2 regions of the Shewanella sp. GD04112 genome follow, and region 2 is predicted to be linked to the other one. Evidence: riboswitches for the same ligand, from Rfam matches in the RefSeq annotation. Region 2 holds a riboswitch; the other holds the start of a gene.
The links. Region 2 has a riboswitch for lysine ahead of lysC (lysine-sensitive aspartokinase 3). Riboswitches for the same ligand answer to the same signal wherever they lie in the genome.
Positions count from the first base shown of each region.

Region 1 (15,163 bases), 880 kb from region 2:
TAAGTCTTCACTGGGTTTTATCACTAGGGTCTGTATGGGATGTAATGACAGTTGAGTACGGCTCTCTTCGGGAATAAGCGACAGCGTGTGATTAATCCGCTCTAGGCGCTCAAGATCGCTATTTAAGGTATCGGAAAAGATAGTATCCAGCAGATGACCAGCAATGGTCGCTGTCTTCGGGTGATATTCTAGCTCCATAGGAAAATGCTTATGGGGACTGTCTAGGTTGATTACTAATAGCTTATTGGCGCCTAAATGAATTGGGCTTGAGAGCGGCGCGAGTTGGTGGACTGAGCCATCACCATAATAAGCTTGATTGAGTTTAATCGACGGAAACACCATAGGGATCGCCGAGCTTGCCAAAAGATGTTCGGTATTTAACATCCGTCTCTCACCGCTGCGCCTAGCGCGAGTCCAGTTTTCAATATCCCTGGCCGCTTGAAAAAACGTCACCGAGCGCGAGTTGTTATAGCACGAGGTATCGACACTGAGCGCCGTCAATGCACCGTTGCGGATATTGCGATCGATTCTCTTAAAATCGATAAGTTCATTCAGTAAATGCCGTAAAGGCTCGTTATCGAGTAGGCTACCCGCGTCGGTATTCACCTTATCATCTTGCAGGCCCTTGAGCGCCATCTTGGCTAAATGACTTAACACGCCTGGGATGGAGGCGCGATATACCTTTCTCGTTTCAAAATGGCGCCAAACCCACTCTAGTTTTTTGACGCCTAAATGAAAGCAGGAGGCGTGGGTGGCGATGGAGGTGCCATTAATGGCGCCCGCAGAGGTGCCACAAATGATTTTAAAGGGCACGCCATGGTTGCGCGGATAAAGCTGGACCAGTGCTTTTAACACTCCCACTTGATAGGCGGCCCGAGCGCCACCGCCACCGAGAACTAATGCTGTTGATGTTGGCAATCTTATGACTCAACGACTTGTTATTATGATTTTATTAAAGCAATGCCTTATCTAAAAAAGCAAGTCTGAGCTGTTATCTCAATGACATTTCTTTAGTTTGTCTTGAGTGGGCTCGTAGAAGGCAATCTGTTTTTGGGGCGGGAATAAAAAACGCACTTGAGGGAGACTCAAGTGCGTTTGCATTTATATCGCGAGAATCTTATTTAAGCATCTGCTCAAACGGACTGTGTCGGCGCACTAAGTTCGGCGCAGTAAGCCTTCGCTTAAGCTTGCAGATTTTTTAAGAAATCGACGATTTGGTCGAATGGCACATCTTGCTTTTCACCGGTGCGGCGGTTTTTGTATTCAAATACGCCAGCGTCGATATTGCGATCGCCAATCACCACAGTGTGTGGAATACCAATCAGTTCCATATCGGCGAACATGACGCCTGGGCGCTCTTTACGGTCATCCAATAGCACATCGATACCCACAGCACTTAAGTCTTTGTATAACTGCTCGGCGATATCGGTCACGCGGTGTGATTTGTGCATATTCATTGGCAGAATGCCTACACTGAATGGGGCAATGGCTTCTGGCCATACAATGCCGCGATCATCGAAGTTTTGCTCAATGGCTGCCGCCACGATACGGCTCACGCCCACACCGTAACAACCCATCAGCAGCACTTGTGATTTACCGTTCTCATCGAGAACAGTCGCATTCATCGATTTAGAATAGTTAGTACCGAGTTGGAAGATATGACCCACTTCGATACCACGCGCCATCGCGTAAGTACCTAAACCATCAGGTGTTGGCTCGCCTTCAACCACGTTACGGATATCGGCTGCTTGTGCCAGAGGCAGATCGCGCTCCCAGTTGATGCCAAAGTAGTGTTTGTCATCAAGGTTTGCGCCGGCGGCGAAGTCGCTCATTACGCTAACGCTGTGGTCGATGATGACAGGCATATTCAGGCCGACAGGACCTAATGAGCCAGGACCTGCGCCAATGGCATCACGGATCAGGGCTTCTGGGGCAAATTCTAATGGTGATGCCACTAAATCTAGCTTGTCTGCCTTGATTTCGTTCAGCTCGTGGTCGCCACGTACAATCAGCGCTACCAGCGGTGCTTCTTCCGTCGCACCTTTCACAATCAAGGTTTTCACTGTCTTAGTGATATCCAAACCGAATTGCTCAACTAACTCGGCAATGGTTTTCGCATTTGGGGTATCGACTAAACGTAATGCTTCTGTTGCCGCGCCACGCGCTTCGGTTGGCATTGGCGATTCGGCTTTCTCGATGTTAGCGGCATAGTCGCTGCCAGTAGAGTAGGCGATTAAGTCTTCACCGCTTTGCGCCAATACATGGAACTCGTGTGACATGCTGCCACCGATAGAACCTGTGTCCGCTAAAACAGGGCGGAAGGCTAAGCCCATGCGCGACAGAATGTTGCTATAGGCTTGATACATGGCCTCATAGGTTTCATTCATGGTATCCACGTCAAGATGGAAAGAATACGCATCTTTCATCAGGAATTCGCGCGAACGCATCACCCCGAAACGTGGGCGGACTTCGTCACGGAATTTGGTCTGGATTTGGTAAAGATTCAGCGGTAATTGCTTGTAAGAGCTGACTTCTTTACGGATTAAGTCGGTGATCACTTCTTCGTGGGTTGGCCCCAGCACGAAGTCACGGTTATGACGGTCTTTAAAACGCAGTAGTTCAGGACCAAATTTGTCCCAGCGACCCGTTTCTACCCATAAATCAGCCGGTTGCACCATAGGCATTAGGATTTCAATCGCGCCCGCTTTGTTCATTTCTTCACGAACAATGGCTTCGACTTTACGCAATACACGCAGGCCCGTGGGCAGATAGCTGTATAGACCTGAAGCGTTACGGCGGATCATACCCGCACGTAGCATTAACTGATGGCTGATGACTTCTGCATTCGCAGGTGTTTCTTTTTGAGTAGAAAGTAGGTATTTGCTAACGCGCATTACCGATGTCCAAATTTGAGTTGAATGGGCGCCATTTTATCACCTGCTTTGATGATGTCACCTATGGATTTAGGTTAAATTCAACTAGCTGGGAGACAAATAGCATTTTTGATGCTGGATAACCGATAAAGCAAAGATAAGCGCTGCGCCGTTAGGGTGCGACTTCGTCATTGCTCGTATCTAGATTCTCGTCGCTGCTTACTTATTTCGCCGATCGCCAATCACCCGTGCAGGATTACCGGCGACGATAGCCCATGCGGGGACATCTTTGGTGACAATACAGCCCATGCCAATCACCGCATGGTCGCCAATGGTGACACCATCAACTATCCCGGCCTGTGCGCCAATCCAAACATCTTTACCTATCACGACGCCTTTAGAGTGGGAGGCTTGTTGATAAATGGGCGTATCGGGCGCCATGCCATGATTAAAGGCATAGATAGTGACATGATTAGCAATGCGAGTTTGGGAGCCAATTTGAATCCCCACTCGACCGCCATCGAAGGAGCAGCCATGATTGATGGCGACTTCGTTACCAAGGGTAATAGGGCCATGTAAAAAACATTCGGCGGCAATCATGCAATGATTACCTATCTTGATATCGCGATTGGGCTCAGCAAATAATTGTGCCTCGGGGGCGATAAAACAGTTATCACCAATGGTGACGGTTTCGAGGGCGCAAAGGTTGGTTTGAATTTCATCCTGCCAAGGTTTAGCCCAGACTAAGTGTTTTTCTTTGAGTGAAAAATACAGCCAGGGCATCCAAGACAGACGCTTTTTGTGTTGGCTCTGATAATCAGGCAATGCGGTTGTGTTTAGCGTCTGCATTTAGCCACATTTCCCCGGTTTGAGTTCGAGCACTTGAATATATTCCCGATCATCCTCATCAACCGCCATCCGCCAAAAGATATCTAAGTCATACAAAGCCACTTGATATAGCTTGGGATCATCCTTGGCTTTTTTATAGGCAGGGCGAGGGTCTTGTCCGAGTACGCCGCGGATAAGTTCGGCCAAATCAGTATAAGCGTCCTGTTTGCTATAGGCGTTAATCTGCGTTGCCGCGAGCTCGGAAAAAACCACGCTAATCAGCTTAGGCGCTTCTTGAGCGATACCGCCGACGGCACCTTCAATCGAATCTGAGAAGGGAATATAGGGCTTTATATCGATAATCGGCGTGCCATCGACAAGATCCATGCCTGAAATCTCCAGGCATACTTTGCCTTTACGTTGCACCACTCGGTGGAGTTTTACCACGGATTGGCCAATGCCGTTTGGGCGAAAAGTCGAGCGGGTTGCGAATACACCGAGTTTTTCATTACCGCCTAAACGCGGTGGGCGTACGGTGGTTTTCCAGCCTTGGGCGAGATTTTCATGGAAACAAAACAGCAGCCAAAGGTGGGAATATTGCTCGATGCCACGCACGGCGTCGAGATGATTGATATGGCCTTCCAGCTCAACATAACCGCGTGCTTCCACCAAACCAGGTTGCCTTGGAATGCCAAATTTTTGTTTGTAGGGGGTACGGCAGGTGGCCACAGCGGTAATTTGGTTGGTAAATGTCATGCAAAAAATACCTAAAGCAAGGACAACAACCCAAACGCCGATGGTCTAGGTTGCTAAGTACATCAATATTGGCGTGCAGTATACACGCTTTGAACTAGTCGGCAGAGGTCATTTTGATGGCTTGGCCAACGCAGAGGGCGCGGCTGACGCAGCCTTGGGCTGCTTCTTCCATCATCACGCATTGTTTGATGATGATGCCATTGGCGCCTTTATCGGCCGCCGCGCGGCGGGCTTCGGTTCTTGCTTCACTTAAGGAAGCGGGCACTGCATTCACATCGGCTTGGCATGATTCGCCCTGTACCAAACCTTTTAATTCGTAATGACCTTTAGGCAAACTATCGCCCTCAAACAGCGTGACATCGCCCGCCTTGAAGTAGTCATTAATCGCCTCGCCGTCCAAATTGCTGTTAAAACTGTAATCGCTGGCACAGGCGCTAAGCATTAGCACTAATGCACTTGAGAGGATGATTTTCATGGTTTGACCTGAGAGTAAGGGTAAATAAGCGCAGTCCAACGGACTGCGCGTTATCGAGCGATTTATCTGAGCAAATTCTAGCGCTTAAGATACTTTTGATAAAGCTGCTGGTGGCGATTATTCAGATCTATTTGCCGTCCTTCAATCCAGATCGCATTAATTTTGTTGCTTATAGGGTCGAGGATATCCCCGTCACTCAGCACAACACTGCCCTGATAACCGATGGCTATGGCGCCTAAATCGGTGATCCCCAGCAGTTTTGCTGCATCTAAGGTCACCGATTTTAATGCTTGCTCGGGCGTGACGCCGTAAGCGGCACTGTAGCCCGCGGCATAGGGAAGGTTACGACTGTTCCAATCCGATGAAAATCCAAGGGCATAGGGAATGCCTGCACTTGCCAGTAACGAAGGGATTTTAAAGGGTAAATCCACAGGTTCATCTTTTCGTTTGGGCAGACTCAGGGTGTGCGGGTAAATCACACTGGCGTTAACTTCCCTCAAGCTTGAAGCTAATCGCCACGCATCATAGCCTCCGACAATCACCAATTTAAATTGATATTTTTTAGTCAGGGCAATGACTTGCTCAATTTGGCTGACGCTGTCCGCATGGGCAAATAGCGTGGCCTTGCCTTGGTATAGGGGCAACATGGCCTGCCAACGTAAATTGGTTGTCTTGGCCGAATCCTTTGCTTTATGACTTAAAAAGTAGCGATAGCCATCCTCAAAGGCTGTGGTCAGTTTATCTATGGCCTGCTGATTTTTCTCTATGGCCTTGGCTTTTTCCTTTTCATCTTCAGGCATGCGCTTGATTTGTGGCCAGTAAACATGGAATTGGCCTTCGCTTGGTTGCAGGGCGTCCTCAATCGTCCAAGCATCGAGGTCGACGATCACAGATTGGCCGGCTAATCCATCCCCACTGGGGACGATTTGGGCGTGGGTGATGCCATTGTAACGAATGGTCGGCAATAACTCTGAATCTGGGTTGTAAGCCGTCGCCGCGCTAATTTGCGGATTAAAATCACCGACTTCTGCATTATCGACGGTTGGGCGCACCATCTCGATTTCGACTAAACCGAGACTGGTATCGAGTGCGATAAGGCCGGGGTATAAGTGTTTACCCGTGGCATCGATGACCTGCGCTTGGCTATCAGCGCCATTGACGCTTAGCTGTGGCCCGATGGCGCTAATTTTACCTTGCTCAATCAACACATCGGTATTGGTTAATGTCCCTTGGCTGACGGTATGCACTGTGGCATTTTTAATCAACACGCTCTGGGTTTGCTTGGCCGCAGGGACGAGATTATGTGCCTGGGCTGACAGCGCGACAGCCAGTGTCGACAGCAGCAAGCTAGTGGGTAAGTGCTTCATTATTTTGCTCCCTGATGATGTTGGCCCCAAGCTTGATAATGGGTATCGCAGTGCCATTGTGGCTCGTTAAGCGGTGTGACTTTCTCACCCGCCTTGGCGTTATCATCACTACTGAGAATTTTTTGGATAAGGGCGGCGCGCTCTGCGACGACCTGCTGCTGGGCAAGTTGGTCTTGGTCGCGATCGAAATAGCGTTTGCCTTCGACCCAAGCCTGCGTCACTTTGGCGTAAATTGACAGCGGCTCGGCGTTCCAAAGCACGATATCGGCCATTTTGCCTGGGGTGAGTGAGCCAACGTACTCATCGACCCTGAGTTGTTTCGCCGGGTTGATGGTCACCATATTCCAGGCATCTTCTTTAGACATATCGCAATACATCATTGACTTCGCCGCTTCTTGGTTGAGTCTGCGCTGCATTTCGTAGTCGTCAGAGTTGATGCTGGTGAGCACGCCCTGTTTCTGCATCAGGCAGGCGTTTTGTGGAATCGCATCATAGACTTCGAACTTATAGGCCCACCAATCGGCAAAGGTCGAGGCGCCTGCGCCATGGGCGGCCAGTTCACTGGCAACCTTGTAACCTTCGAGTACGTGGGTAAAGGTTTGCACCTTAAAGTGATAGGCTTCGGCTAATCGCAAGAACATCAATATTTCTGACTGCACATAGGAGTGGATATGCACATCACGCTGCTGCTTTAACACTTCGGCGACCGCCTGTAGGCGATAGCTTGGACGTGGTGCAATGGTTTTCTTCTTCTCGCTGCTGCGTAAGTCATCATAGTCCTTCAGCCCTTTCTCATAGGCGATTGCGGCATCGAAGGTTTCTTCAAATAAGGCTTTTACGCCCATGCGCGTCTGTGGGAAGCGCTGAACAAACTTTTCACCCCAGTTACTCTGTTTGACGTTTTCGCCAAGGGCGAATTTGATACTGGCAGGGGCGTTAGCAAATTTAAGCTGCTCGGCACTTTCACCCCATTTCATCTTGATTAACTGGGATTGACCACCAATTGGGTTAGCGCTGCCATGGAGTAATTGTGCGCTGGTGACACCGCCCGCGAGTGCGCGATAGATAGAGATATCTTCGGGATTGATCACATCGCCAATCCGCACTTCTGAGGTGACCGCATCTGTACCTTCATTAGTGCCACCATTGATAGCAATATGGGAATGCTCATCTACGATCCCCGCAGTTAAGTGCTTACCCGTTGCATCGAGGACTTGATAACCCGAAGGCGTGCTGAGTTGCTGACCGATTTTTTCAATTCGGCCATTGGCCATTAACAGATCCGCATGTTCTAAAATGCCCTGTTTATCTGAGGTCCACAGGGTGGCATTTTTAATATGGAGTTTCTCGGCTTTTGGCGCTTCGCTCAAACCATAGGCAACGTTAGGGTAGGTGAGTTGACTCACTAAGGTTGGTGCAGCATCGGTTTTAGGCGTGCCTTCTTGTTCCGTCTTTGGACTCGAAGCGATGGCAATACCCGCCACATTAATGCTGCGACTTTGGGCGTCCACCATACGGCCTTGAATGCCATCTTTAGCGAGCCAGAGGGTAAAACGGCTGATGCCATGAATGCCCGCATCGCTTAAATCGGCGTTAAAGCTCACGCGGCCGTCGTCTTCAAGCTGAAGATTGGTGAGTGCAATGCTCTTCTCGCCACTGCTCAACTGACCCTTGAAGGTGGTTTTGCCTGCTTTGCCCGTTTCTTCAAGATTTAGATCTAAGGTGAGATTATTCAGCGTGAGCTGATAGTCACCCAAGAGTTTAGCCTGTGGGAGTGAGCGAATGGACTGCTCTTCGCCCTGCAGCCAGACGCTATAAATCTGGCCATCCTTAAAGATATTGCCCTTAGTAATCACAAAGTCGGCCATATAGCCGGGGGCAAGTTTACCGGCGAAGTCGGCCGTACCCGCCATCTCGGCGGCTTGAGTCGTCAGGGCTGCGAGGGCATTGTCCTCACTTAATCCCTGCGCGATGGCTTGACGTAGGCGAGGCCAAAATGCCTCGGTCTTAATGCCAAATTGAGTAAAGGCAAAGGGGATGCCCGCATTCGCCACTGCCGCGGGGTTTGTGGGCGCGCGTTCCCATTGTCTGAGTTCTGCAAGGGAGACTTCACGGTCAGCATCATCGGTGCCAACATCGGGTGCTTGCGGATAGTTGAGCGGCAGGATCAGGGGATAATGCAGGGCCTTTAATTCATTGATGCGCGCATATTCTTGACCACTTGCGAGTAGGTTGGCGGGTTGCTGGTGTTCTTTGAGCAGGTTCGCAGCGCGCAGTAAATCGTTGAGGTTTTTTGTTTCAAAGACGATTTGTTTCTCGGCTAAGTTATCTAAGCGTTCGAAGGCAATATTAAATTCAATTTGAGCACTTGCTGAATTATTAACCGATTTGTGCTTATTTTGGTTATACCAGTTAGCATCGGCAAAGGTTTGTCGGATAAGTGCAATACTGCCCATCAGAGAATTGGGGTAGTCTTGTTCAGACGTGCCTTTATCGAAGGCCATAAAAGGTTGGCTGCGAGCGCGATAAATCACCTCGTTGGCGGTTTTATCGGCTAATGAAAGGCTCACACCCGTACCGCGGAAAATACCGTCGAGTTTACTGCTTTGTACGCTGGTAAAGCCGTTATTGATCCAATCTCTTGCGCGTTCTTTATTTGGGTAAACGTAATTAAACCATTCTTTTTCAGCGTGAATTGCGCCATTTTCTGCATTACCGCCGATACGCTTAATATCATATACCGGACGAGTCAGCCCCAATTTGGGATATTCAAACTCGATACCATAATCGGTAAAGGGATCGATAAAACCGGGATAGATAGTATAACCACTGAGATCAACTTTTAATGCCGCTGCTGGGATATCCCCTTTTTCAATAATGGCTTTGATCCGATTGTTTTCAACTAATAATGTGGCATTTGTGAGTCGCTTCCCTGGCGCCATGATTAATTCAGCATTGGTGAAGGCCGTTAACTTATTGACGGGGGCGATGGGATTGGCCTCGGCAAAAATGTTGTGGGATACAAAACTACTTATAATGCCGCAGCTTATTATTATCTTATTGTTTATCTGCATTTTTTATTCACTTAGACGGAGGGGGAATAAAGAGTAACCTAAAGCAGATGTAAATACTAAAGCTGAATTGTAACGCAATTTAAGCATTTGCTTGAATGCAATGGTGGTGGCATTCAGGCATAAAAAAGCTCGCAGGGCGCGAGCTTTTTTATGTTACTCAGTGGTAATAGCAAACGGCTATTACCAGCACGGTATTGGATTAGATTAAGAAATCATCCATAGAACGGCCTTTATTGACTTCGTTCTTAAATACCGTTGGCATACGACCTTGACCAGTCCACTGGATCACTTCGCCGTTTACTTCGATTTGGTATTTTGCTGGACGTGGAGCGCGTTTTTTACCTGCAGCTTTAACTGCAACGCCACCTAAGTCGTCGATTGATAAACCAACTGCTTCCATTTGTTGGCGGATTTCTTCGATTTTAGCATTACGTGCAGCAATAGCTTGCTGCTCTTCTGCTGCCATTGACTCACGCTCAACTAAAATTTTATCTAGCTTAGCCGCTAAATCTCGCAGTTCTTCAATGCTGAGATCTTTTACTGCAGCTTTAAAACGACGACCGTGAGTTAATATCTCTAAAAATTCGCTCATATCTATTTTCGTCCCACTCTATTTTTATTACAGGATAATGGTGAACAACAGCTAAATGATAGAAAGTAATATAGCTCGAATCAAATAAAATTATGCAATAAACAGAAATTAAATATTATTTAATTTTTGAACTTTTTAAATATGGCAGATAAGTGTTCAAAAATGTGGCCAATACCACAGTCTTAAAAAATGCAAACAGGCGTTTGAGTTTGGTTGACGTTAACGTTAACAGGACGTAAAGTGGCTCTATCCTGCATTGGTGATGACCAATGTTTTGTCCATGTACATGAAATTGTAGGAAGGAAACCCTATGAAAGTATTGGTGCCTGTTAAGCGCGTAGTTGATGCCAATGTGAAGGTCAGGGTAAAAGCTGACAACACCAGCGTTGATACCGCAAACCTCAAAATGGCGTTGAACCCTTTTTGTGAAATTGCAGTAGAAGAAGCGGTTCGTTTAAAAGAAGCGGGCAGTGCTACTGAAGTAGTGGTCGTCAGTATCGGCAATAAAGCCGTTCAAGAACAATTGCGTACCGCGTTAGCACTAGGTGCTGACCGTGCGATTCACATTGATACTGAAGAAGAGTTAACCCCAGTATCGATTGCCAAATTACTCAAAGCCGTACAAGAAAAAGAACAAGCGCAATTAGTGCTGTTTGGTAAGCAATCTATCGATGGCGATAATAACCAAACTGGCCAAATGTTTGCGGCATTAACGGATATGCCACAAGCCACTTTTGCTTCTGAAATCAAAGTCGAAGGTCATTCAGTGCAAGTGGCTCGCGAGATAGATGGCGGGATGCAAACCTTAAGTCTGCCGCTGCCAGCTGTGGTGACTGCCGATTTACGTTTGAACGAACCTCGTTACGCTTCATTGCCTAACATCATGAAAGCTAAACGTAAGCCATTAGATGTGCTCACTGTTGCGGATTTAGGTGTGACGCTAAAAGCCCATCAAACTGTGGTGAAGGTGACGCCACCTGCCGAACGTAAGGCGGGCATCATGGTTGCGTCGGTAGCTGAGCTGGTTGAAAAGTTAAAGAATGAAGCGAAGGTGATCTAAATGGCCATTTTAGTATTAGCAGAACACGATAATGCGGCACTGAAACTGGATACCGCAAAGGTTGTCACCGCTGCGTGTGCCATTGGTGATGATGTGCATGTATTGGTGGTAGGTCACCAATGTGGCGCCGTGGCACAAGCCGCGCAAGCCTTACAAGGTGTCGCTCAAGTATTAGTCGCCGATAACAGTGCCTATGAAGCGCATTTAGCCGAAAACGTAGCTAAATTGTTGGTGGACTTAGCACCAAACTACAGCCATATCTTGGCTGCAGCATCGAGCGCTGGCAAAGATACGCTACCACGTGTGGCGGCCTTGTTAGACGTTGCGCAAATTTCTGAAGTGATTGGCGTGGTGAGCAGTGATACTTTTGTTCGCCCGATTTACGCGGGTAACGCTTTAGCGACAGTACAAAGCCATGACGCGATTAAAGTGATGACAGTCCGTGCCAGTGCCTTCGATGCAGCGGCGCAGGGCAACAGTGCCGCCGTGACCACCTTAGATAAAGTATTTGAAGCCAAAACCCAGTTTGTATCTCAATCATTGACCGTTTCAGCACGTCCAGAGTTAGGTAATGCGGGCATTATTGTTTCTGGTGGCCGTGGTATGGGCAGCGGTGAAAACTTCGGTATGTTAGAGCAATTGGCGGACAAACTCGGTGCCGCGGTTGGGGCTTCTCGCGCCGCGGTTGACGCAGGTTTTGTGCCTAACGATCTGCAAGTGGGTCAAACCGGTAAGATTGTGGCGCCAAATCTCTACATCGCCGTGGGGATTTCGGGTGCGATTCAGCATTTAGCAGGGATGAAAGACGCTAAGGTGATTGTGGCAATCAACAAAGATCCTGAAGCGCCAATCTTCCAAGTGGCCGATTATGGTCTCGAAGCCGACCTGTTCGACGCCGTTCCAGAGTTGATTTCAACTCTAGGTTGATTTTATCCGTGATCTAAGTCAAAGTAAGCGGCTTTGCGGTGGCAACTGCTTAGCCGCTTATGTTTTTATGTGCCTCACGCCCGTGCATGGGCGTTCTTAGAAGTAGAGGCGCACCAAATATCAGTAGTGATCAGTAGGGTGATTCCGTTGATCGTTCACGAAAGGATTTGGTGCCGAAGTGGTTTGATTTATCAAGATCAACTGCTGGGGTTGTGCCGAATAGGTACAGCACTGCCATAGTATTTTCTGATACGGATATTAGGAATAGTTACTATGGAGCGCTACTGATAGGACAGGTGATCTTGGGTATCTATTGCCTTTTCCCACCAGTTCAGTCGCCCTCCATTCGTATTTTGACGAAGAAATAATCAATGACTGTAGTAAGTTACGCCGATTCGGCACTTTCTCTGCTGCCGCCTGTGGTCGCAATTGTGTTGGCGATTTTCACTCGCCGTGTTCTCCTTTCCCTCGGTTTAGGTATTGTGATTGGGGTGTTATTACTCAATCAATTTTCACCTGTGGCCAGCGGTGAGTTTTTATTAAACAGTGTAAAAGGACTTTTTTGGTCAGAAGATGGCGTAAATTCTTGGAATTTATACATTCTCGGCTTTTTAATTGTATTAGGGATGATCACGGCATTAATTACCGTCAGTGGTAGTGCTAGGGCATTTGCCGATTGGGCGCGCCTGCATATTCGCAATAAACGCGATGCCAAATTGCTGACCATGTTTTTAGGCTGTGTTGTCTTTATTGACGATTATTTCAATAGCTTAGTCGTGGGTTCTGTCGCAAGGCCCGTCACTGACCGTTATTATATTTCCCGCGCTAAGTTAGCCTATTTATTAGATTCAACGGCGGCACCGGTTTGTGTTATTTCGCCGGTATCTAGTTGGGGTGCTTATATTATTGCGCTGATCGGCGGCATATTAACCGCTCACGGTTTTGCCGACTCTGGTCATTTGAGTGTGTTTATTCAAATGATCCCTATGAATTTCTACGCTATTTTCTCTTTATTATTATTACTTTGCGTTGCATTTATGGGCTTAGATATTGGCCCTATGCGTGAGCATGAATTAAATGCACAGCGCGGTAATTTATATGATGAGAATAAAGGATTACCGCCCGGAGCGAATGCCGATTTACCCGAAGCCGAAACGGGTAAGATCCTTGGTTTATTCTTACCTATTACCGTGCTGGTATTTGCGACCCTGTATTTTATGATCGACAGTGGTGCCCAGGTATTAGCGAAAGAAGGTATTGAATTTAATATTATTTCAGCTTTTGAAAAAACCGATGTTAGCTCGTCACTGTTCTTTGGTGCCCTGATTGGTTTAGCGGTTGCGCTGGTGCTTAACCTAGTGCAAGGCGTTGAAAAGTCGATGGTCGTCAAAGGCGTAGTGCAGGGCGCTCGCTCTATGCTGCCTGCGATTTACATCCTGTTATTTGCTTGGACCATTGCCGGCGTGATTGGCCAGCTTGAAACCGGTAAGTTTATGGCAAGCCTCGCCACAGGCAACATTCCCTTTGCCTTCTTACCTGCGTTGATGTTTGTGTTAGCGGGTCTAACGGCGTTTTCTACCGGCACCAGTTGGGGCACGTTCGGTATTATGCTACCGATTGCCGCCGATATGGCGATGGGCAGCCATACAGCCATGATGTTACCTATGCTGGCATCGGTTTTGGCGGGCGCGGTATTTGGTGATCACTGCTCACCGATTTCAGATACCACGATTTTGTCGTCAACTGGCGCGAGCTGTCACCATATCGACCACGTTGTGACTCAGTTGCCTTACGCTGTGATTGTGGCGCTGATCAGCATGGTAGGTTATGTGGTGCTTGGTTTTACAGAATCTGTGAATGCGGGACTGCTGACCTGTGGCGTGCTGTTTGTCTTAAGCATTGTGTGGTTACGACTCAAATCCCAAAGCAACGCGAAATAAGCTTGACGTAAGCGAGCGCTTTTTTCGCGAGTCTTCATTGTTAATTTCCCAAGCTCTCAAAACAAATCAGCCAGCATTATGCTGGCTGATTTTTTATCTATCACACCTGAACTCGGGATAAAAAAATTTGAACTAATAGCCCTCCAAGTGATCGGATCTTTCGACCAAGAGAAACCTCATCACACCGGAGGGCCTATGCATAAATTAGTGGAAGTGTTTTGTGATGTCGATGATTTTTGCGCTGTTTTCATTCCTGAATGGGAAAAAACGCTGTTAACCGATGGCACACGCAAGCGTCAACGCGCTGGCCGTATGACGATGAGCGAAGTGATGACCATCATCATACTTTTTCAGATGTCCCACCACCGTGATTTCAAGAACTTCTACATCGGCTATCTGGCTCATTTCTACAAATCTGCTTTTCCTAATTTACTCAGCTATACCCGCTTTCTTGAGGTGATGCCCACGGCTTTAGTGCCGCTTTGCAGCTACTTTGCCAGCCTCAAGAGTGCTCCCACTGGCATTGAATTTGTTGATTCAACCAGCATCAAAGTGTGTCATAACCTACGTATTCATCGCCATAAAACCTTAGCGGGACTGGCGTGCAGAGGAAAAGGCACCATGGGGTGGTTCTATGGCTTTAAGCTGCATTTGATTGTGAATCATCAAGGTGGAATCGTGGCGGCCAAAGTGACACCAGCGAATGAACATGACACAAAACCGGTGAAAGAGATGGTGCACAGTGATATGAATAAACTCTATGCAGATAAAGGGTATATCAGTAAAGCGCTATCGAGTGAATTACTGGAAAAAGGCGTCACACTGGTGACAAACGTGCGTAAAAATATGAAAGCGAAGGCAATGTCGTTGTGGGATAGAGCGATGCTGTCGAGACGTTTCATCATAGAAACCATCAACGACCAGTTAAAAAATATCTCTCAAATAGAGCACTCTAGACACCGCAGCGTGCATGGTTTTATGCTCAATATGATTGCGGGACTTATCGCCTATCAATTGAAAGACAATAAGCCACAACTGAACATCACTCACGCAGAGTTTAATGCTATTGCAGTTATGGCTTGTTAAACCGATATCAGGTTATCACACATCCCAAATTACAGGGCGGTGTTGAGTCCACGGCGGTTCAATAACCCTTCGGTGGTAGGCTCTTGACCACGGAAGTTTTTGTAAGCTTCCATTGGTGCAATGCTGTTGCCCACTTCGCGAATGGTCTTGCGGTATTTCATGCCGATTTCACGGTTTAAGCCACC
Region 1 covers NZ_JAOEAL010000001.1:1,640,132-1,655,294, forward strand. Annotated here, with positions in the region: gene N7386_RS07415 (patatin-like phospholipase family protein) at 1-918, opposite strand, end outside; gene N7386_RS07420 (proline--tRNA ligase) at 1,182-2,894, opposite strand; gene N7386_RS07425 (acyltransferase) at 3,093-3,722, opposite strand; gene tsaA (tRNA (N6-threonylcarbamoyladenosine(37)-N6)-methyltransferase TrmO) at 3,723-4,457, opposite strand; gene rcsF (Rcs stress response system protein RcsF) at 4,552-4,932, opposite strand; gene N7386_RS07440 (amidohydrolase family protein) at 5,010-6,299, opposite strand; gene N7386_RS07445 (amidohydrolase family protein) at 6,299-9,373, opposite strand; gene N7386_RS07450 (H-NS family nucleoid-associated regulatory protein) at 9,573-9,965, opposite strand; gene N7386_RS07455 (electron transfer flavoprotein subunit beta/FixA family protein) at 10,276-11,025, shown strand; gene N7386_RS07460 (FAD-binding protein) at 11,026-11,952, shown strand; lysine riboswitch at 12,048-12,244, shown strand; gene N7386_RS07465 (Na+/H+ antiporter NhaC family protein) at 12,324-13,892, shown strand; gene N7386_RS07470 (IS982 family transposase) at 14,088-14,978, shown strand; gene N7386_RS07475 (M3 family metallopeptidase) at 15,008-15,163, opposite strand, start outside.
Region 1: it holds a riboswitch for lysine, as region 2 does, so the genes downstream of both, N7386_RS07465 (Na+/H+ antiporter NhaC family protein) here and lysC (lysine-sensitive aspartokinase 3) in region 2, are expected to answer to the same signal.

Region 2 (15,163 bases):
TGCGCACAATCTACGTATAGACGAGATGGAGAGCAAAAAGATTTAAAATGTCGCCCAATGATTTCCTTAGAATTCAATGGGAACGAAAAACTTAGTACCCTTCTTAATAAAGGTACTATCCGTGGTTTTGTTGCGTTTAGAGACGCTGTTGATAATAAAATGGATGAGGATAGTGAGTTCACTGTAAAAGACGAAAGAATTACATTAGTAGCTCTTAAAACTCGAGGCGAGAAGGCTCTAAAAATGATTGAAGAAGCCAAAGGTTGGGTCAATAAACGCGAATATACAAGATTACAGATTAAATATGTTGGTGATAACAGACGTCATCGAACACTTGAAGTAGGTGTGAGAGAAAGAGATATTGCTGAAAAAATGTTTGCTAAAAGTTCATTAGTATCGCTCAATGATCCAATTGCGCAATGCCAAGAAGATATCCATACTAAACTTCATCAAAAAATAGTAGCCAAGCTTGAAGAAATGGTACAAGTAGATGTTTGACAAACTTCTTAAACCACTTTGTTACATAAAAATCTATCATCCAGAGAAGCGTTGGTTTGATTATTATTTACCATTAATCTTATCAATAATCATTTGTGCAGTATTGTACTATCTTCCTGTTCCTGTGGTTTTTGTCGGTAAAGACAGCTTGATATCTGTTGTAAACGGAATTTTGCAAATATTGTCAGGATTTTATATTGCTTCTATGGCTGCTGTCGCAACGTTTAATAAAGCAGGGATGGATGATCCTATGTCGGGACAGCCTCCAACACTTTACGGAAAACCATTAACCAGAAGAAACTTTCTGACATATCTTTTTGGGTATCTTGCATTTATGAGCATTTTTATGTATTTCGCAGGTGGTTTTGTACAATTAGCAGGGAAAAGTATCCTCCAAATAGCTGCTGAATTTCATGAGTTAACCAAATACATTTTTGTTGCAGTATATATGGTGTTTATTTGTAACATACTGACGACAACTGCATTAGGTATGCATTTCTTGATTGATAGGGTTCATAGGGGAGGATCAAAGTTCGTTGATTAACTAAATTACGAGTCTGCCAAAAATATAAATAAAAACAGACCAGTATAAATTTTATTCCTTAATTTGAAAAAGTAGACACTCAGTCTGAATAGCAAAGATGGGACAGACATAACTTTTGGGATAAATAGCCAGCACCTTTGCTACAGATGTTCACCTTCCCCTGCGAAGTTGCTGAAGGGCGTTGAAGAAAATCACGTGAGCGAGGCATGGATGCCGAGTTAGCTTTCGGGGTACAGGATGTACCATCGGAAGCGTTAGCGATTTTCGAATAAGCACGAAGCCACTAACTAACGTATGTAACTTCGCTAGGGGCGTCTTGGAGAATCCAAGGAGGATAGGACGAGCAGTCCTCCTTGGTCGGGTGTGGGGTGAAGCCCCACGATCTTGATTTATCTCGGCCGTCAGGCCGCAATAAATATAGCATTGTGCTAAACAGCACGAATATCAGGCAGAGGGTTGAAGACCCACGACTTTGATTCACCTCGGCCGTTAGGCCGCATTTTAAAATGAATGTCGCATTACGCGACAATAAAAAAGCCACTGTGGTAAGTGGCTTTTTTCATAAAAAATCAAAGCTTAAGCGATTAGGCTTAATCCAGAGTTGGTTCTTCGCTGTAATCGATACCATGGTAGCTTAGGCAAGCGTCCACTTCATTGGCGCTACCGAGGATAACCGCTACGCGTTGGTGAATTTGGGTTGGTTGAATATCCAGAATGGTTTCATAACCCGTAGAGGCTTTACCGCCGGCTTGCTCGACTAATAAAGCCATTGGGTTGGCTTCGTACATTAAACGCAGCTTGTATGGCTTTTTCGGATCTTTATTGTCGGTTGGGTAAGTAAAGATACCGCCGCGAGAAAGTACGCGGTGCACGTCGCCCACCATGGCGGCAATCCAGCGCATGTTGAAGGATTTTTCGCGCGGGCCAATTTTGCCTAGCAGTAAATCGGCGATGTAGGTCTGCATTGGCGCTTCCCAAAAACGTTGGTTCGACATGTTGATGGCGAACTCTTGGGTGTCAGGGCTGATGCTCATGGCCGCGTTGGTCAGTAAAAATTCGTTGGTTTCTGGGTGCAGGGTAAAGAGTTGCACGCCTTGGCCTGTGGTGAGGGCGAGCATGGTTGATGGACCGTAGAGCACATAACCTGCGGCTAACTGATTGCGACCCGATTGCAAAAAGCTTGTTTCAGTTAACTCACCCTGTGGTGCGGGTAAAACAGAGAAAATCGTGCCGACCAGTGAGTTGATATCGATATTCGATGAACCATCTAGAGGGTCGAAACACACCAAATATTGACCATTGGCGCTGACTTCAACCACATGATCTTCTTCCTCTGAGGCTAAGCCGCGCACTGTTCCGTCGGCTTTTAATGCATCTTTGAGCATATCGTTGGTGATGATATCCAGTTTTTTCTGGGTTTCACCTTGCACGTTTTCCTGTTCGGTCGCGCCTAACACACCAGCTAAGGCACCGTGGCGCACGGCATGACTGATGGCTTTGGAGGTGTCGGCTAAGGTCAAAATCAGTTGCGAGAGGGATTCGTTCACTGCCTTTGAGGTTAAGTGCTGGGCAAGAGTCTGCATGTTAGGTCCTTTAGGGGTTCAACATTGAGGTCAATTTCATTATTTGCCGCGAATAATAACTCAGTTAGTCGACAATTTCAGCGATGTTGCTGTGGGTTTTAATCAATTTAAGCCAAGAGGGTTATCCCTTTGTGTCAGGCTGAGTGGGTTATCTTGAAAATTGAGCTAACCGCAGGGGTTCGCCAGCTAATTTGTATCTGTATATTGCCTGCGCTTTTTATTTAGGCTTTGCCTTGGCACAATGACGGCAGTTTTTGATCGCCACTTTAAGGCGAGTATGCTTCCAAGGAATAATAATGACTAAAAATGGGTTAGCTTCTTCCCTGCGCTCGGTGACATTGGGCGCCTCATCCCTACTGATAGCGAGTCAACTGGCCATGGTTTCTAGCGCGATATTAACCCCCGCCTATGCACTTGAGGGCGGCACAACGCCGCTGACTATCGAGCGCATGAATGCTTCGCCTGCCTTGGCGGGCACCAGTCCCCGTGGATTAAAATTATCCCCCGATGGTCAAAGGGTGACCTACCTTGCGGGACGTAAAGACAACCAAAACTTTTACGATCTCTGGCAGATGGATGTGAAGACAGGCAAATCTAGCCTGTTGCTGAACGCCGATAAGCTGGCGAGCAATGAGTTATCCGATGAAGAAAAGGCCCGCCGCGAGCGCCAACGTATTTATGGCGAAGGCATTATGGAATATTTCTGGGCCGACGATAGCAAGGCGCTGTTGATCCCTGCCTCGGGTAATCTGTATTACTTCTCCTTAGCAGATAACAGCGTCAGCCAACTGCCGATAGGCGAGGGCTTTGCCACCGATGCGCGTCTATCGCCCAAGGGCAACTTTGTATCTTTCGTGCGGGACCAAAATCTGTATGTGCTCAATTTAGCAACTAAAAAGCTTGAGGCCATGACCACAGACGGTGGCGGCGCAATTAAAAATGCCATGGCGGAATTTGTCGCCCAGGAAGAAATGGATCGCATGACGGGTTACTGGTGGGCGCCCGATGAGTCGGCCATCGCCTTTACCCGCATCGATGAGTCTGGCGTGGAGTTGGTCACCCGCAATGAAATCTACGCCGATGGCATTAAGCTTACCGAGCAACGTTATCCAGCGGCGGGTAAAAACAATGTCGAGATCCAACTGGGCGTTGTGACGTTGAGCAATAAAGCCATCAATTGGGTGACCTTAAGTGATGATCAAAATAAGGATATTTACCTGCCTCGCGTGGATTGGTTGCCGGATAGCAAGCATTTATCCTTCCAGTGGCAGAGCCGCGATCAACACAAATTAGATCTGCAACTGGTGGCGCTAGAATCGCTGACCAAGCCGAAAACCTTAGTCAAAGAGCGTAGCGATGCTTGGGTGAATCTTAACAATGACCTGCACTTCTTAAAGCAACAATCGGCCTTTATTTGGGCCTCGGAGCGTGACGGCTTTAATCATCTGTATTTGTTTGACCTAAAAGGTAAGCTGAAGACGCAACTGACCAAGGGCAATTGGGCGGTCGATGAGCTGGAATATATTGATGAAACCGCAGGTTGGGTGTATTTCACTGGCCGCAAAGATACCCCTATCGAAAAACACCTCTACCGTGTGCCGTTAGCGGGCGGCAAGGTTGAGCGTGTGAGCAGCGAGGCGGGGATGCACAATCCGGTATTTGCCGATAGTCAAAGCGTGTATCTGGATTATTTCAATAGCTTATCTCAGCCACCACAGATCAGTTTGCACGGCGATAAGGGCCAACATTTGGCGTGGGTAGAGCAGAACCAAGTCAAAGCGGGCCATCCTCTGTATGACTATGCTGGCCTGTGGCAATTGCCAGAGTTTAAAGAACTCAAGGCGGAAGACGGACAAGTCTTGCAAACGCGCCTCTTTAAACCCGTGCCCTTCGATGCGAATAAAAAGTACCCCGTGGTGGTGCGCGTTTATGGCGGCCCACATGCGCAATTGGTTACCAATAGCTGGAGTGAGCAGGATTATTTTACCCAATACTTAGTGCAACAAGGTTATGTGGTATTTCAACTGGATAACCGTGGCAGCGCCCACAGAGGCACCCAGTTCGAACAGGTAATTTACCGTCACTTGGGCGAAGCGGAAGTGAATGACCAAAAGGTTGGCGTCGATTATCTGCGCAGCTTGCCCTTTGTCGATAGCAACAATGTGGCGATTTATGGCCACAGCTACGGCGGTTATATGGCCTTGATGAGTTTATTTAAGGCGCCGGATTACTTTAAGGCGGCGATTTCGGGCGCGCCCGTCACTGATTGGCGCTTGTACGACACTCACTACACCGAGCGTTATCTCGCCCATCCCGCGAATAATGAACAGGGTTACGAAGCCAGTAGCGTGTTCCCCTATGTGAAAAACTACCAGTCGGGGCTGTTGATGTACCACGGCATGGCCGACGATAACGTGTTGTTTGAAAACAGCACTCGCGTGTATAAGGCGCTGCAGGACGAAGGCAAACTGTTCCAGATGATTGATTATCCTGGTTCAAAGCATTCGATGCGCGGTGAGAAAGTGCGTAATCACTTATATCGCTCGCTGGCGGATTTCCTCGATAAACAGCTTAAAAGCGGAAAGCAGCCTAGAGCATAGTGCTATTTAACCAAGTGTATGCAGTTAATCTAGCGCATGCAGTTATCCAAGAGTGAGGTTAACACCTCACTCTTTTTTTACGCGGTATTTGGCTAATACCTTAGCTACCACCTTAGCTAACAGCTGAATTAACGCTGTGGAGAGTACTTAGTCGTGAGTAACTGCTCCATTCCAATTGATACGCTTAAAGTTTGCGATAGCTATTTAAGCTTGGCCTTTCAAGCTTAGGTTTATTGATTGGGATAAAGCGGGGCTGAGGATTGGCGATATTACAGAGATAAAAAAACCAGATCAGAGGATCTGGTTTTTATTATTCAAACGGACTTAGAAGATTAGTCTTCTAAGTTACCGCAGAAACGGTAGCCTTCACCGTGGATCGTTGCGATGATTTCTGGCGTATCTGGCAAGCTTTCGAAGTGCTTACGGATACGACGGATAGTCACGTCAACAGTACGGTCGTGTGGCTTTAACTCACGGCCAGTCATCTTCATCAGTAGATCGGCACGAGTTAAGATTTTTCCTGGGTTTTCAACAAAGTGCAGCATAGCGCGGAATTCGCTACGTGGCAGTTTGTAAGATTCACCCTGTGGGCTCACCAGAGAACGACTATTGATCTCTAGGCTCCAATCGTTGAAACGGTAGTATTCGACAGAGCTCTTTTCTTCGACTTCGTTACCAGCGCTATTCACACGAGTCAGAAGGTTGCGAGCACGAATCGTCAATTCACGTGGGTTGAACGGCTTGGTAATATAATCGTCCGCGCCAATTTCAAGTCCAAGGATTTTGTCGACTTCGTTGTCACGGCCTGTCAGGAAGATCAGACCGATGTTGTTGATTTCACGTAATTCACGTGCCAACAACAGACCGTTTTTACCTGGTAGGTTAATGTCCATAACCACTAGGTTAATTTTGTTTTCCTGCATAGCCTTATGCATTTCTGCGCCATCATTGGCCTCAGTTACCACATACCCTTCTGCCTCGAAAATACTTCTCAGCGTGTTACGGGTAACGGCTTCATCTTCAACGATCAGAATGTGCGGATTTTGCATATTAATTACCTAAATTTTAACCAATTTTATTCTAACCATAAGGACCGCTTACATCGGATCCTTATATTCATAAAATGTTGATACTTCCTCTAACTGCTCTGTGCTTCAAAGGAAAGATCTTTACGGCGACACATCAGGATGTATATAAAGTGCACGTTTAAAGTGTAATACGATAAAACGTAACCAGTATCAACTTCGATAAGCAATAGTTATAAATAGTTCCTTAACTATTGTTTTTTTTAAAATGTTTAAATGATAACTCAAATGTAGAACACATTTTAAAAGATGTCTGGCCAGATTAGGGTGATTTCGCAGAGGAATCTAACAAACCCTTGTCAAGATTAAGCAAACTTAATGTTATCTGCTTAACTAGCCAATGGCGTCATTGTACTCGTTTTAGGCATTTGTTAACAAATGAAATGTTAACAAATTTCTGGTTGAGGCCCTGATTTACCATGATATTTACTTTAGTCATTGATTAGTATAACTAATGTATTTTTGATTCTTGTGAGCCAGTTCACGCCTCTTTGGATTTTTGAGGCGCTCTGCTACACTAACCCGGGTTCATTTTTCGACTAGACTACCAATGGACAACATGACTCAAGATTTGTGGCAGCATTACCAGAAGCCGTTGTTTTTGCTTACTCAAGCATTATCCTGTGATTTTTCCTTTGCTGTAATTACCGCCCATAATCCCGCTTCAACCCTCCTCAGTCCCAGCCAAAACCGTTTACTTGACCGCCAACTTCTCCGTGATATTGAATTAATCGGCAGCCCCTATCGTGCAATGGTGGGCGCATCGCCAGATTTATCCCATATGGAGAAGAGCTGGGCGGTGTTTGTCGATAGAAGCATGGCGCTGCAGCTAGGGAAAAAGTTTAATCAATATGCCATCTATATGGTGGAAAAGGGTGAGGTGAGTTTAGTGCCTTGCACCATCACCGGGCATGATGAAGTGTGTTTAGGCCTGTTTAATGATCACGTGCGTTTGGTTTACGAACTGCCCGATCTAGCGACCTAACCCGCGCGTTTTTAACTATTTTCTTATCCGGCTTTGCCTGTAAAGGGCAAGGCTAGGTCGCTTCTTTTTTAATCCTTTGAATGTCTGTTCGATACCTCGCCGCCATTTTTTGCTTTGGCTTTACCGCTAAATTGCTCATTGTTTTTAAAAGCGTTTATTGAATTTGTTTATGCGATGTGAAATTAGCATTGACTTCATTAGGGGTTTATTGCTACTTTTTTCGTCCCTTTCCGGCGGAAAGGAACAGAAGAGGAGCGTTAACTAGGTAGTCAGTCAGAGGAGCACAAACTCCAGCGATGATTGATGAGGGAGATTAACGCCGAGGCATAGATGTGGTTGCTGCATGTTTATGTCGGTCGCTTAGGCTGAATCCTAACGATTGTCACCTGTAATTGGTGGAGAGCTTCTGGTGACGATTGCTGTTTCCCTTCTATTGGGGTGCGTATCATTGAGCACCAGGCTCTTCGAACGAAGTTGGTTCGGAGCGTAATCATGTTAGTTAATCAAGATCTTATCCTAGTTTGTGCCGTGTCTTCTGCTTCTGCGGAGGTACGATAATGTCTCTTGTTGTCGCAAAATTTGGTGGTACCTCAGTCGCCGATTACGGCGCAATGAATCGCTGCGCCGATATCGTACTGGGCAATCCCGATTGCCGTTTAGTAGTGGTTAGCGCCTCCAGTGGCGTGACTAACCTTTTGGTTGAGCTCACCCAAGAGTCGATGAACGACGATGGTCGTTTACAGCGCTTAAAGCAAATTGCGCAAATTCAATACGCTATCTTAGATAAACTGGGTCGTCCCAACGATGTAGCTGCGGCATTGGATAAGCTGTTAAGCCGTATGGCGGTATTGAGCGAAGCGCTAGCATCCCAGCGCAGCAAGGCCACCATGGATGAGTTATTGTCCCTTGGCGAGCAGTGCTCATCAGCATTATTTGCGGCGGTATTGCGGGAAAAAGGCGCTAACTCGAGTGCCTTCGATGTGCGCAGAGTGCTGCGCACCGACAGCCATTTTGGCCGCGCCGAACCACAGGTTGAGCAAATTGCCTCTCTCTCACGTGAGCATTTACTGCCGCTGTTATCTAAACAAGTGATTGTGACTCAAGGCTTTATTGGTTCCGATGAGGCGGGACAAACCACCACGCTTGGCCGTGGCGGTAGCGACTATTCTGCGGCACTGTTAGCCGAAGCCTTAAAAGCCTCCGCGGTTGAGATTTGGACCGATGTGGCCGGGATTTACACTACCGATCCGCGCCTTGCGCCAAACGCCCATCCTATTGCCGAAATCAGTTTTAACGAAGCCGCCGAAATGGCGACTTTCGGTGCCAAAGTGCTGCACCCTGCGACGATTCTTCCTGCGGTGCGCCAACAAATTCAAGTGTTTGTCGGCTCGAGTAAGGAGCCTGAAAAGGGCGGTACTTGGATCCGTCATCAGGTTGAAGATGCGCCCGTGTTTCGCGCGGTTGCACTGCGCCGCGACCAAACGCTACTCAATTTACACAGCCTGCAAATGCTGCATGCACAGGGCTTCTTGGCTGAAACCTTTGCCACACTGGCAAGGCATAAGATCAGTGTGGATTTGATCACCACTTCCGAAGTTAACGTCTCTCTGACCCTAGATAAAACCGGCTCTGATTCAAGCGGCCAAGGGCTGTTGAGCGAGGCGCTGTTGCAGGAATTATCACAGCATTGCCGCGTGCGTGTTGAAGATGGTTTAGCACTGGTGGCGATTATCGGTAACCGGATTGCCACCACTGCCGGCATTTGCCGCCGGGTGTTTGAAGTGCTCGAGCCCCACAATGTGCGTATGATCTGCCAAGGCGCCAGCCCGCATAACTTGTGCGTATTGGTAGCCGAATCAGAAGCGGCGCAAGTGGTTAAAGCACTGCACGAAAACCTGTTCGAAGGCGTGTAATATGCAACCGATTGCATCGTCTTTAACCATTGGGGAGCTTGCCGCAGGGCAAGCGCTCACCCTGCCGATTTACCACTTCAAGCCAAGTGGCCAAGTCGCTGGCCCTAAAGTGTATATTCAGGCCAATGTCCACGGCGCTGAGGTGCAGGGCAATGCGGTGATTTTCCAATTGATGAAGCAGCTCGAACGCTGCGACATCTTAGGGGGAAATCACCTTAGTGCCCTTAGCGAATCCGCTGGGGATAAATCAAAAGAGCGGTGAGTTTACGCTGGGGCGTTTTGACCCTATCACAGGGGCAAACTGGAACCGCGAGTACTTAAATCACTCGATTGATTTACCCGCTTGGTACCGTGAGCATGCTGAGCTGAGCGATAGCGCGCTTATCCAAGCTTACCGCAGCACTTTAGTCGAGGCGTGTCAGCAGCGTTTACGCAATGAGTGGGGCGTGACCACAGGCCACAGATTAGCGGTTAACCTGCAGGCTATGGCCCACGAGGCGGATATAGTATTGGATCTGCATACCGGGCCTAAATCCTGTAAACACTTGTATTGTCCAGAATATGACCTTGCGGCGGCGCAGTATTTCTCGATTCCATACACCTTAGTGATCCCCAATAGTTTTGGCGGGGCTATGGATGAAGCGGCATTTTGCCCTTGGTGGCAATTGAGTGAAGTGGCGAAAGCGCAGGGGAGGGATCTCGAGATTGCCGTTTCGGCCCTTACCTTGGAACTGGCGAGCCAAGAACGCATTTGCCTCGATGATGCTTTAGTCGATGCCAAGGGCATTTTGGCCTATTTGAGTCATCGAGGGGTGATCGCCGAGCGAGTCGCGCCCGCAAAGATGCCGCGTTTTGGCTGTTATCTTAAGGATTACAAAAAGTACCATGCGCCCATGGCGGGATTGGTGGAATATGTGGCGCCCGTGGGAGAGCCACTGGCGGCGGGTGAGACCTTAGTCAATCTGCTGCGCCTTGACTTATATGGCAGTGAGCAGGAGCTGACGGCACTAAGCTTGCCGCAGGATTGTGTGCCCATACTCCATTTTGCCTCGGCGTCAGTGCATCAAGGCACAGAGCTTTATAAAGTCATGACGAATCTGTTTGAGTTGCCGCAGTAAAAGCAATCCACAAAACAAAACGCCAATCCTGTGATTGGCGTTTTTTATTCCAGTCTACAACCACTTAAAGCGATAGAAGAGTGCCATTTGCAGGGCGACCAGCGAGATAAGAATGCCGCAGAAGGTCGCAAAGGCCCAAGTGTTATCCGCACCGGGAATGCCGCCAATATTCACCCCAAGCAAGCCGGTTAAAAAGCCCAGCGGCAAGAAGATTGCTGAGACTAAGGATAAGAAATACAAGCGCTTGTTTAGCTGCTCCGATTGCTGGCTGAGCAACTCTTCCTGGGTCACATTGGCTCGGTCACGTAGGGCATCTAAGTCTTCAATTGTGCGGATCAGTTTGTCCGTGGTTTCGCGCATCTTGAGTCTTTCGGGCTCGTTAAATAGCACAAACTGATCGGACAGCATCTTAGCGTAAGCTTCTTTCTGCGGGCCTAAATAACGGCGCAGCGCCACGGTTTGTCTGCGTAGCTCGGCGATATCAGTACGTAAATCTTTCACATTGCCAGAGACCACTTGTTCTTCTAACTCAGACAGTTGCTCTTCGAGGGTGTCGATAAAATCCACTTTACGGGTGGTGAGTCTTTCGCAAACGGCGACGATAAAGTCCCCTGTAGTGGTGGGACCTGCGCCTTCCATAATGAGTTCGGCGACATCTTTGACAGAGAGCAGCTCACGATCGCAGGTTGAGATAATCCGCTGTTTATCGGCGTAAATACGCACCGCTACCATGTCTTCTGGGGCTGAATTGGGGTTTAAGTTTACGCCGCGCAGGGCCAGCAAAACGCCTTCACCAGCGAGTACTGCACGCGGGCGGGTATCTTGGGCGAGCAGGGCATCGCTTTCGACTTTATTCAAGCCGCTATTTAACACCCAGTGGCGGGCTTTTTTGTGGCGATAACGTAGGTGTATCCAGATCAGCCCATCCTTGGGATCCCAGTTTTCAAGCTCTTCCGGGGTTAAGGTTGACCCCGCGCGCGCGCCGCTAAGCACTAAGCTGTAGATAAATCCATCGTGCATATCGCATTCCATCTCTTGCTAAATCATGGACTCAAGCTAACTGATTTCGTTGTGAAAATGAAGTCTAGGCGATGATTGTGCTGACAATTGCAGCCCTTGGTGGGGCTAAATTGCTGGCCAAGCAAGTTACGATGAAATAGATTAAAATTAGCCATAGTTGTAATGCATTGAGAAGATAAAATGGAATATGAATTTCGGCGTAACAGTTTGACGGGCACTTATTTAGCCAGCTTTAGTATGGACCATGAAGTGCTGGGCCAATGGTTTTCGGAAGAGTTGGGGCCTGAGTTAGCCAAAATTCAACAAGTGCTCGATATTATCAAAGAAATTCAGGCGGGTAAGCGTGATTCTTGGCGGTTAATTGGCTGCGATCTCACCCTAGATCTGGATGAAGAACAGGCGCGCATTTATGCCAATGCCTTAGGGTTTGAGCAAGAGTATGAACTCGAGGAATCGATGTCCCTCTACGATGCGGAATCGGAAGCCTATTGTGGATTAGAAGATTTAGAGGAAGCTCTGCTAAGTTGGTATGAGTTTGTGCAAAAAGGGCGATAGCACAAATTTCTACTCCTACAGACAATAAAGGCAATCGATTGATTGCCTTTGTTTTTTAGCTTAGTGCTGAACCACTCGATTTGAAGCGTTAGTTGTTCAGATACCTTACCGCCATTTCGGTTCTCGACTTGGCATTGGCCTTACGCAGCAGATTTTTCACGTGCACTTTTACCGTGCCTTCACTGATATGTAAGTGCTCTGAAATCATACGGTTACTTAATCCTTCCGCCAGCTGTTGCAGGATCTGTAGCTCCCTTGGCGTGAGGCTTGAAATCCATTCCTGCTCATCGGCGGCATTTTTAAGCTCGTACAGATATTCTTCAACTTCGTCGCTGATCACTCTGTGGCCCAACATGGCATTTTTGAGCTTATCGAGCAGCAGATCCGGCTCGGTATCTTTCAGCAAATATCCATCGGCGCCCGCGCGTAGCAGTCGAATAACATCTTGTTTGGCGTCCGAAACGGTGAGGATCACTATTCGTGAAGTCACGCCTTCTTGGCGCATGGCATTGAGGGTATCGAGTCCAGTCATTCCCTTCATATTCAGATCGAGCAGTACAATATCGGGCTCATCGGTGGCGACGGCGCTTAAGGCGTCTAAGCCTCCACCGACTTCGCCGAAGAGACTAAAATCCGGATCGGAGGCGATCAGCTGGCAGATCCCTTTACGTAGGAGGGGATGGTCATCGACCACGAGGACTGAATAAGGTTTACCCATGTGTAGGCTCCTGTTGGGAAGGGAAGATTAAAGTAACTTTGGTTCCCTGTGACAAATTGGATTTGTTATTAGACGCTAAGGGCACATCCGGTTGGTCTTGGTCTAGTTGTTCGGTAATTCCCTTGCTATTAGTGTGCGTATCATTGCTACTAAATACAACAGTACCGGCTAATTTACTGGCACGCTCGTGCATGATCCCTATGCCAAAGTGTTGATCTCGCTCCTTAAGATAGCCAATTCCTATGCCGTTATCGCTCACACTGATATTGACCATGCCATTGTCATCTTTATAACAGCGAATATTGATCTGGCTGGCATTGGCATGTTTTATCGCGTTGAGTGTGGCCTCACGGGTGATTTGCAGAATGTGAATATGCTGCTTCGCCTCGAGCCATTGGGGCGAGAGTTTATAATCGAGATGGATCTTGATATCGGTATTGGCCCTAAGTTGCTCTAGCATGGCTTCCATCGCGTTCTTCAGATTCGGTTCTTTGATGGTTAATCTGAAGGTGGATAATAACTCCCTAAGCTGTACATAGGCTGTACTGACGCCTTCATTGATTTCCGTCAGTTGCCCCTCGATCGCAGGGCTGCGGCAACTATGATCTAAGTTTTTGCGCAGCAAGCTAATTTGGATTTTGAGGAAGGACAGTACCTGACCTAGGGAGTCGTGTAATTCCCTAGCGATAACGCCGCGCTCCTCCATCAAGGCCAGCTGCTGGCGTTGCTCGGTGGCGTTATGGATAACGATGGAGCGAGTGAGCATGATGGCGAAGTTTTTAAACAGCGGCGTATTCGTGTCCTGCGCCGAAATAAGCTCTAAGTAACCTAAGTCGGCCTGCTCAAATTGCAGTGGAAAGCGGGTACTGTTTTGGGTATCTTCCGGCCAACCACCATCGGCTTCCACTACTTCTAACTCTTGCTCTGGGTACTGAATAATGAGCCGTAAATAGTCGATAGACTCATAATCTTTTAATTGATTTAACGCCGCTCTAAGTGCCTTGTAGTCGAGTTTATTCGCATTTAGTGTCAATAGATTATCGTATAAAAACGCGAGCTCATTGTTTGCTCTGGTGAGTGCAAGGGTCTTTTCGGCCACTTGGGATTCTAAGTTGCCGTACAGGGTTGCGAGCTCGCGGGCGGTTTTTTGCAGCGCGTGGGTTAGGGCGGTGAGCTCAATATATTCGGTCTCGGGCATTTCTATCTCAAAGTTACCCTTCGAAATGGTGTTAGCCGATTCCATTAACTGCTGTAAGGGCACTACGACTTTCCGCTTGGTGAAACGTACCGCTAAAAAGGCGATGGCGAGCATTAGCCCGAGTCCAAAAATCTGGCTCGCGGCAAGCAGGCGCAGCTTAAAGGCGGCGTGGTGCTCCATTTCTAACACCAATAAATCAATGGTATCGACAAAGTCCTTGAGCGAGGCGGCGTAGTCGCGGGAGTTTTCCTGCTCAATGTAGTACTTCATCACCAGCCATTTATCGATGACGAGCTGATACTGATCGGCGATCTTTTTCGGGCTAAGCCAACCTGTGGAAGGTTGCAATGCCTCGGAGTGCAAGGTGTTTTCAAACTCGGCAATCTTCTCTTGGGCGGCATCACTGCCCGAATTGGCATAAAACATCAGCCGGTAACTTTGCATCCGCAGTGAACCCGAGGCGTTGATGGCCTTTGCATCGCCTAAACTGTAAGACAAATTGATGATTGCGAAGATGGCCAAGCTGCTAGAAAGCAAAATCAGTACTAACATTAAACCCAAAATTTTAGAGGTAAGGCTGCCTCGTTTCATATGTCCATTACCTAATATATGGGCCATTGATTTAATGGCACTTTAGTCGTGTTTTACATTAGAAAATAATGTACTACACTAACGAAAACATAAAAGTGTGAACAACAACACTATTACATTTTGATCTAGCGCAAACTTCGTTCTAGATACCCCCTAAGAGGTATGTCTTTGGAGGGTTTAAGCCACTAACTTTGGCCTTGGAGATGTCGTGATTTATTAAAATAATGCAACACGGAGATGAGATGATGAAGAAGATGACAGGTAAGTCCTTTGCACTCAGTGCATTGGTTGCCGCGAGCTTCATGGCGGCGGGTGCGATGGCGAGCGATAAGACCGAGCCTCGCAACGAAGTTTATAAAGATAAATTTAAAAATCAATATAATAGCTGGCATGACACTGCAAAGAGTGAAGAGCTTGTTGATGCATTAGCACAGGATCCTAATATGGTTATTCTGTGGGCTGGTTATGGTTTTGCTAAAGATTACAACGCGCCTCGCGGCCATATGTATGCCGTGACTGATGTGCGTAATACGCTACGTACTGGCGCCCCTGCCAACGCGGAAGACGGCCCAATGCCAATGGCTTGTTGGAGCTGTAAGAGCCCTGACGTACCTCGCCTGATCGAAGAACAAGGTGAAGACGGTTACTTCAAAGGCAAGTGGGCTAAAGGTGGCCCGGAAGTGACCAATACTATTGGCTGTGGCGATTGCCATGAAAAAGGTTCGCCAAAACTGCGGATCTCTCGTCCTTATGTA
Region 2 covers NZ_JAOEAL010000001.1:756,474-771,636, forward strand. Annotated here, with positions in the region: gene N7386_RS03325 (hypothetical protein) at 1-498, shown strand, start outside; gene N7386_RS03330 (hypothetical protein) at 491-1,042, shown strand; gene N7386_RS03335 (class 1 fructose-bisphosphatase) at 1,633-2,625, opposite strand; gene N7386_RS03340 (S9 family peptidase) at 2,922-5,225, shown strand; gene arcA (two-component system response regulator ArcA) at 5,558-6,274, opposite strand; gene N7386_RS03350 (DUF3293 domain-containing protein) at 6,861-7,295, shown strand; lysine riboswitch at 7,535-7,709, shown strand; gene lysC (lysine-sensitive aspartokinase 3) at 7,853-9,208, shown strand; partial or broken gene N7386_RS03360 (succinylglutamate desuccinylase/aspartoacylase family protein) at 9,210-10,326, shown strand; gene N7386_RS03365 (zinc transporter ZntB) at 10,381-11,346, opposite strand; gene N7386_RS03370 (YacL family protein) at 11,527-11,901, shown strand; gene N7386_RS03375 (response regulator) at 11,990-12,619, opposite strand; gene narQ (nitrate/nitrite two-component system sensor histidine kinase NarQ) at 12,612-14,408, opposite strand; gene nrfA (ammonia-forming nitrite reductase cytochrome c552 subunit) at 14,651-15,163, shown strand, end outside.